DNA from 2 places in the Agarilytica rhodophyticola genome. Region 2 is predicted to be linked to the other one. Evidence: riboswitches for the same ligand, from Rfam matches in the RefSeq annotation. Region 2 holds a riboswitch; the other holds the start of a gene.
What was found. A riboswitch is a leader RNA that binds a small molecule or an ion and turns the genes downstream of it on or off. The one in region 2 is predicted to bind thiamine pyrophosphate.
Positions count from the first base shown of each region.

Region 1: it holds a riboswitch for thiamine pyrophosphate, as region 2 does, so the genes downstream of both, thiC (phosphomethylpyrimidine synthase ThiC) here and BVC89_RS01350 (TonB-dependent receptor) in region 2, are expected to answer to the same signal.

Region 1 covers NZ_CP020038.1:1,369,533-1,373,731, forward strand. Annotated here, with positions in the region: gene thiC (phosphomethylpyrimidine synthase ThiC) at 1-1,605, opposite strand, end outside; TPP riboswitch at 1,909-2,052, opposite strand; gene BVC89_RS05850 (SDR family oxidoreductase) at 2,335-3,084, opposite strand; gene BVC89_RS05855 (histidine phosphatase family protein) at 3,102-3,803, opposite strand; gene BVC89_RS05860 (phosphotransferase family protein) at 3,804-4,199, opposite strand, start outside.
Region 2 covers NZ_CP020038.1:316,700-320,898, forward strand. Annotated here, with positions in the region: gene ald (alanine dehydrogenase) at 1-479, opposite strand, end outside; gene BVC89_RS01340 (Lrp/AsnC ligand binding domain-containing protein) at 596-1,102, shown strand; gene BVC89_RS01345 (hypothetical protein) at 1,265-1,645, shown strand; TPP riboswitch at 1,714-1,829, shown strand; gene BVC89_RS01350 (TonB-dependent receptor) at 1,936-4,122, shown strand; gene BVC89_RS01355 (YkoF family thiamine/hydroxymethylpyrimidine-binding protein) at 4,175-4,199, shown strand, end outside.

The DNA.
Region 1 (4,199 bases), 1.1 Mb from region 2:
ACGTGCTTTAGAAAGTAAGTCGTCGCGATAACGCGCTCCGGGATGGCCTTTTGCTACATCGGCTGCGTGGGCCGCGATTTTATACGTAATAATACCTTCTTTAACATCATTTTTATCAGGCAAACCTAAATGCTCCTTGGGAGTAACATAGCAGAGCATTGCACACCCGTACCACGCGATCATGGCGGCGCCAATGCCACTGGTAATATGATCATAGCCTGGTGCAATGTCAGTAGTTAATGGCCCAAGTGTATAAAAGGGGGCTTCGTGACAGTGTTTAAGTTGCATGTCCATATTTTCCTGGATTAGATGCATTGGCACATGTCCTGGACCTTCAATCATCACTTGAACATCATGTTCCCATGCTATTTTTGTCAGTTTGCCTAAGGTAATTAATTCTGCAAATTGTGCTTCATCATTTGCATCTGCCGCTGAGCCTGGGCGCAGACCATCGCCTAGAGAAAAACTTACATCATAGGCTTTCATGATTTCACAAATTTCTTCAAAGTGGGTATAGAGAAAGTTTTCCTGGTGGTGGGCGATACACCACTTAGCCATAATCGAGCCGCCACGGGAAACAATTCCCGTAACCCTGTTAACCGTCAAGGGAATAAAAGCTAAACGGACGCCAGCGTGAATAGTAAAATAATCGACACCTTGTTCGGCTTGTTCAATCAGAGTATCGCGAAAAATCTCCCAAGTTAAATCCTCGGCCACACCGTTAACTTTTTCTAGTGCCTGATAAATGGGTACGGTGCCGATAGGTACGGGCGAGTTGCGAATAATATAATCTCTCGTGGAGTGAATATGCTTGCCAGTAGATAAATCCATTACCGTATCGCCGCCCCAGCGAACTGCCCAAACTAATTTTTCTACTTCCTGCTCAATATCAGAATCTAATGCTGAATTACCTATATTAGCATTCACTTTTACTAAGAAATTGCGGCCAATAATCATTGGCTCAAGTTCAGTATGGTTAATATTTGCGGGTATAATCGCTCGTCCTTCTGCTACTTCTTTGCGCACAAATTCTGCTGTTATAGGTGCAAGCTTAGCTCCCATTGGATTTCCTTGCAGGCGCTTTTGTCTTTCTTCGGTGTTAAATTCGTTATTTATTGCTTCGCGTAATTGGTTTTCTCTAATCGCAATGTAGTGCATTTCTGCCGTGATAATACCTTGGCGAGCATAGTGCATTTGAGAAACATTTTTTCCTGTTTTAGCGCGACAAGGTTGGCGTTGTAATTCAGGAGAATTAAATGGAAAAGCCTTGCTTGCGTCTTCAAAACCATTGTCAATCGCTTTAATTTCTCGCCCTTGATAATGCTCAGCATCTCCTCGTTGCTGTATCCATTGGGAGCGGATATCTTTTAGACCGCGATGAATATCGATGGCTTCGTTTTCATCTGTATAGGGGCCTGAAGTATCATATACGGCAGTGGTAGTGCCATCGGTTAAGGCAATTTCTCTCATCGGAACTTTAATTTCCACACCGTCAATTGATGCCTGAGAATATATTTTTTTACTCGCAGGTAATGGTGTGGTTGAGATACTGCTTTTAACTGTATCTGTATCAGATTCGCTTTTGAGAAATTCAGGAGTATTCATATCTTTCGCCGTTAAATAAATTAATAATACGGCGATAGGGAAGTGTATTATCACAAAGCAAAGCGAGTTTTTATAAGTTGGCCTTTGATCAGTTCTTTAGCTAATCAATCTTTAAGCCGTTTATAGTGTGAAAGCAGAGTCAGAACTTAAGTAAATTTACTTTTCTAAAGCCTTTCTCAATTTACACTCATTATTTTTTTACGTAATAAGTGTAATAAACTGCTGCCACTCTTTTTATCTATTATAAATTCATATGTAGATTTATAGCTCTATGATCATATATGAATTTAAGATGCTTTATTTGCAATAAATGAAACTCGTCCCTACGCCGATACTAATCGGATCAGGTTATGCGGGTTTGTAAAAATACATCTCAACTAAACAGTGAGTCTAAGCGAGTGATTCAAATAAGGTACATCTCAGCACATGGCACCCCGCGAGTGGATGAGATTATAGATCTTCTTTTTTGCATTTGTAAATAGCTATTGCCTGAGTCAGCAACTTTAAGTTTGTTTATGCAGTCAGCTTTTACCTAAGAATTTAATCTATGCAACCGGTAGGAATAGAGATTTGGACAGGGCTGTTGGCATGCCCTAATCTAATTTTTACGTGACAAGAGTTTTGGTGAAGAATTCATTGCGAGATTAAGACGGCAATGCTAAAAATTAGAAGAATTAACGAGAAAATATAACAATGATGCTAAGGGCCGTTAGGCCCTTGCTAAACATTTTAAGCCAAGACTTTGAGCCAAGAAAGAGGCGCTATACTAAGCACATAACGTATTGGTAGCCATGGCCAAGCGGGGACATAGCTATTTGCACCTTCTTTTTCGATAGCTTTTACTATGGCTTTGCAGCCTGTTTCTGTGTCCACCATAAATGGGACTTTTTTGACTTTTTCGTTAAGCTCACTGCGAATAAAACCAGGGTGAACAGTGGATACTTTTATAGGTGTTGCTAATACATCGATTCGCATACCCTCACTCATAGATGTCAATGCTGCCTTGGTGGCGGCATAAACATTAAGTGCCCTGCGTGCACCTCGAATTGCGCTGACAGAAGATATAGTAACCAAGTGACCTGCGTTTTGTTCGCGAAAAATTTCCATTGCAGCTTCACATTGAGCCAATGCAGATACAAAGTTTGTCACAGCTGTCTGTTTGTTGGCATAAAAATACCCTGTCCCTATGGAAGCGCCTTTGCCCATGCCTGCATTGACAATTATTCGATCCAGTGTTTTAAAATCTTCTTTAAATGCTTTAAATACTTCGAATACTTGGTCTGAGTTATCAACATCTAAGGAGCGTATTTCCACTTTTATGTTGGGGTTGATATCGAGTAATTCCTTTTTTAATTCCTCTAATCTTTCGAAACGCCGAGCACATAATGCGAGGTTGCGCCCCATTTTGGCGAATTCTATCGCCATACCCTTACCTAGACCTGAGCTTGCGCCTGTAATTAAGATGTTTTGTCTACTCATAATGGTCGTCTTTATTATTATTTATAACTTATTAATGATTGGTGCTGGCCTTCAAAATGTGTATGTTCATTTAGTGAGGCAACAAATAGCCGACTGCCTGTTGTTACTAATTTTGTTACACCGCAGTTTAATAATGTCCAGTTTAGTTTCATAAAATGTTCAGGCGCCACGCCAAGCAGGTATTGGCTGATAACGGAAATAGCTCCTCCGGAAGTGAATACTGCTATTTTCTCGGCATTGGGATTTTTTTCTATAGTCTTTGCAAGCGCCTGCTTAATACGTTTTTGATAGACGGGCCAAGCTTCAGAGTATTCCCCATCGTACTCTCCGCTCATCCAGCGACTAATGGCATCATTGAATAGTTTTTCAAATGCATGCTTGGTATCTGCCTGCTGGCTAACATAAGCTTGAATGCCGCTTACAGTAGCGAACTCGGGGTTTAATTGTGCGAGAATATTTTGATGATCGTATTCATTCCATCCTGAATTGCAATCCCATTCACCATCAGGCGTGTCTTGACCCATTGCCTCTAAACATTCGGCTGCTGTTTGTCTATGGCGAAACATACTGCCCAAGCATACCCGGTCGAAATGCCCCAAACGTTGTTGTAAGGATTCACCAAGGCGCCTTGACTGCTGCTTGCCAAGAGGTGAAAGCTGATCATAATTTTGTTGGCCAAAAGACGCTTGGCCATGACGAATTAAATAGATACTGGTCATCTAGGCTACTCGTTTAATTGCTTTACGACAGCGCCACAAAAGATAATGGACAAAAAACCACATATTTTTGAACGCGGGATTACGGGTCTGCTTATGATGGTAGCGGTAATAAATTTGTTGAGCAATTCCAGCCAAGCGAAATAACCCATAAACCTCGTAAAAAGTAAAATTATCAACATTAAACCCAGTTTTTTCCAAATAATACTGGATCACTTCTTGTCGGGTTAACATACCTTTGAGGTGTGTTGGTTGGCGACGTGTCGATTGTGCTAGAAAATCGTCGTCAGCTTCCACCCAGTAGGCTAGGCTATTACCAAGATCCATCAAAGGGTCACCTAAAGTTGCTAACTCCCAGTCTAATACACCAATGATTTTTGTCGGATCATTTTCATCAAG
Region 2 (4,199 bases):
AACAGCACACCGCGGCCACCTTGGGCTTTTTCTAGCGTATGAGCCGCTGCTTGTATTGACATACGTCCGGCTACTTCACTCATTGGCGCTAGTAGTGGTAAGCCGCCATTAGCGTCAGTTACTGTCTCATAAGCGATACAGGTTGCACCTGAGGCGAGTAGTAATTTGGCTTGTTCTGGGTCTGGGGCCAAGTGTAAGTATGTGAAAAGCGTCTGTTCAGCTCGTAGCATTTTGCATTCATTTGGCTGTGGCTCTTTCACCTTTACAATCATCTGAGCGCGTTCAAATACTTCTTCTGCGCTGCCTACAATTTCTGCTCCTGCTGCAACGTAGTCATTGTCAATAAAACCGATGGCGTCTCCGGCCATAGTCTGAATAATGACATCATGACCAGCTTCAGTTAGTTCTTGTACACCGGCAGGCGTCAAACCGACACGGTATTCATGGTTTTTAATCTCTTTAGGTACACCGATTAACATGGCCTAAGCCTCCCAATATTGTATGTTTTACGAACGCAAAAATTATAATTGTTGCCAAAAAGAATTATTTCTCTAATATTGTAATTATTCAGAAAAATTAACTAATAAAACTACAAATGACAGAAAAAATACCTACTAATGAGAGTCTTGATGGTGTAAACCTCAGTAAGATTGACCGTAATATCTTACGCGAACTACAACGGGAGGGGCGTATCACCTATTCGGAACTAGCTCGCCGTGTCGGTTTAACCACTACTCCTTGCATGGAGCGTGTTAAGAAATTAGAGCGCCAAGGGGTGATCAAGGGCTTCACTGCTATACTTGACCCGGCGGCACTAAGAGCGGCGTTAGTGGTATTTGTGCAAATCCGCCTATCGAGAACGTCGCAAGATATATTTGCCGAGTTTAAGCGCGCTGCAGCGGCACTAGATGAAGTGCAAGAATGTTATTTGGTATCCGGTAATTTCGACTATCTGATAAAAGCCCGTGTTGCTGATATGAGAGCATACCGAGACTTTCTTGGTGATACTTTGCTCACCTTGCCTGGAGTGCAAGAATCCACCAGTTATGTGGTAATGGAGGAAGTTAAAGAAACTATGCATATTCATGTCCCACGTAAGTAAATGCCAAGCAAAAAAGTTAAATTTATAAAATACTTCTTATTGGCTATCTTCTTTTCTTTGCTACTGCTGATATGTGTTGCAGGATATTTCCTATATCAGCTTAAAGACATAGCTCAGGATTTAAAGCGTACTTTTATTCCAAGTGGTGTTTCCAGGGTGAATATGTCACAGCTCAAAGTTGGTGACGTACAGTATTTTTCCAAGGGATGTTCGGTATTTACAATCAAACAGGTAGCGGGCAAAGAGTCTTTAGTAAACATATTTTCTGTGCCAAAGCAGTTTATGGGTACATGCAAAAATCTTGAAGATGGTTTTAGCTATGACGGAGAATATATTGTGTTAAAGGTTTGCCAAATGGCTTTTGGTGCAGGAGGTTGTGGTGGTGGTCGTTACCGTTACCGTATTAGCAATGGTAACAATAGTAACAGTGGCGATCACTGGGAAGAGTACATCGGCGTAACCTGGCGTAATGGTGAAGAATATGAAGCTTGGCGTCGTGTGGGCTCAACATCTTCGCGGGCTGATTCTATAAAGAAACGTTGAAACTCAAAAAACCTCGTACAGCTATGCTGGTTTTTGATTGCTAGGTTAATAACAAAAAGTTAAAATCAGCTACTCCTGAGGGGTGGCGTCTTTACATAGTGTATTCGCCTGAGATGAATAAGCATTCAAACCCTTTGAACCTGATCCGGTTAATTCTGGCGTAGGGATAGGATTTAAGATCAGCCATCCTTTTTTAATAACGGCGCACGAGTGGCCGTTAACGCGGTGCTTCTTTAGCTTATCAAACTGCTGCTCTCCGGGTCTTTTTGTTGACAAACCGAGGGCCATCCTTGAAATTTTATCGAACATTACCTGCAATTACTTTATTTACCGCCGGATCTGCCTTGGCAGCTTATCAGGAAAAACCCCTAGAAGAAGTGGTGGTGAATGCCGAGTTTCATGAAAAGACTGTGTTAGATACTGCTACAAGCGTCAGTATTATTGGACAGGCTCAATTGCGTGCTCGTGAAGCGAGTCATTTGGAAGATGTATTAAATATTATCCCTAATGTTAATTTTTCCTCTGGTGCTTCCCGTGGTCGTTTCTTTCAAATTCGAGGTATCGGGGAACGTAGTCAGTTTGTCGACCCTATTAACCCTTCGGTAGGATTGATCATTGACGGTATTGATTTTACCGGGGTTGGTGGCGCCGCTACAACTCTAGATATAAAACAAGTTGAAGTGTTGCGTGGTCCTCAAGGCACTTTGTACGGTGCTAACGCTTTAGCTGGATTAATTAACATAGTCTCGCAAGATCCTTCTGAGTCTGGAGGCAGCCTTCGTTTAGCACTCGGAGAGTTTAATACTCGCCAATATGAGCAAGTGATTAGTGGCCCTGTCAGCGATGATATTTCCATGCGTATCGCGCTATCAAAAAATCAAAGTGATGGTTATACCTCTAATGTTCATTTAAATCGTGACAATACTGAGAATATTGACGAGACAACAATCCGCACTAAGCTACATTGGCAGGCTAATGATGATACGTTGATTAAGTTCACAAGTTATATTGTTGATGCCGACAACGGTTATGATGCTTTTAGTTATGAAAGTAATCGTCAAACGATCACAGATCAACCCGGCCACGACCGTGTTAATACTCGGGCATTGGCTTTGGGGCTTGATTATGCAGGCTTTGACAGTTTTAAGTGGGAAACCAACCTAAGTGCTGCGGATTCCGACTTAGAATACGGTTTTGACGAGGACTGGAGTTTTCGAACCGTTTGCGCAATAGATTCCTCCTGTGCTTTCTTTCAGTATTCTACCTTTGACAATTATCAGCGGGATAATAAAAATATTTCTCTCGATTCACGTTTAGTATCAAACTCTGATGAAGGTGAGCTATCTTGGGTATCCGGTATTTATTATCGTGCGCAAGATGTGGATTTGCTGAGGACCTACACCAATAACGATCCTAATGGTGATAGCTTTTACGGCCCTATTGTTAATCCCGAAATTACGCTATTTGGAAGTAATTTCGAAACCAAAAATATAGCGGCCTATGGACAATTGGGTGTGCCCTTAGGCGATACTCTATCGTTGATTGTTGGACTTCGTGCCGAGACACGTAAAGCCGATTATTCTGATAGCAATAATAATGTTATCGAAAATAATGAAGATTTTGCTGGCGGTAAACTTGCACTTGAATATCGCGGTATAGAAGATCATTTATTTTACGGTCTTGTTTCTCGTGGCTATAAAGCTGGTGGTAATAATATTCCAGGTCCCCTAGATGCTAGCGGAAACGATTTAATCCCTATTATTTTTGATACCGAGTTTATGTGGAATTTCGAACTTGGCCATAAAGCTACTTGGCTAAGTGGTAAGCTCGATTCTCAAATAAGTTTGTTTTATCAAGATAGAGACGATATCCAAGTACGGCAATCTTTAGTCACCAGCCGAGATTCTGGTGAAGTTAACGGTGATTGTCCTTGCTCTTTTACTGATTTTATTGGTAATGCAGCTGCAGGTGTTAACTATGGTTTGGAATTAGAAGTAAACTACTATATTAATGAGCGTACTCGTAGTTGGGTCAACCTTGGTTTATTGGAAACTGAGTTTCGTGATTTTTTAAATTTTAGTCACGCCAATGCCAACGCTGATACAGGGACTCCAGTGGATTTAGAAGGACGAGAGCAGCCCCACGCACCTAGTTATCAAGCTGCTGTGGGAGTGGAATTTGATGTGTTGCCCTATTTGTCATGGCGTATTGATGCAGAAGCTAAAGATAGCTTTTTCTTGTCAGCAAGGCATGAAGAGCAAACAGAATCTTATGTTCTGTGGAATACTCGGCTAACTTATCAGCGAGATTCTTGGCAATTGGCACTTTGGGGGCGCAATTTAACTGATGAAGATACCATTATTCGAGGTTTTGGTAGTTTTGGTAATAATCCGCAAAACTTTTATCAAACAGAACCCTATTATCAACTTGGTGCTCCTCGCGTTATTGGTATTAGCGCCACACTTAACTTTGAATAAGCTATGGCGTATGTTGGATTTTTAAACAGGTTTTCCATTGAGGAATAGTGTAATGATACTAAGTGTTGAACTAACTC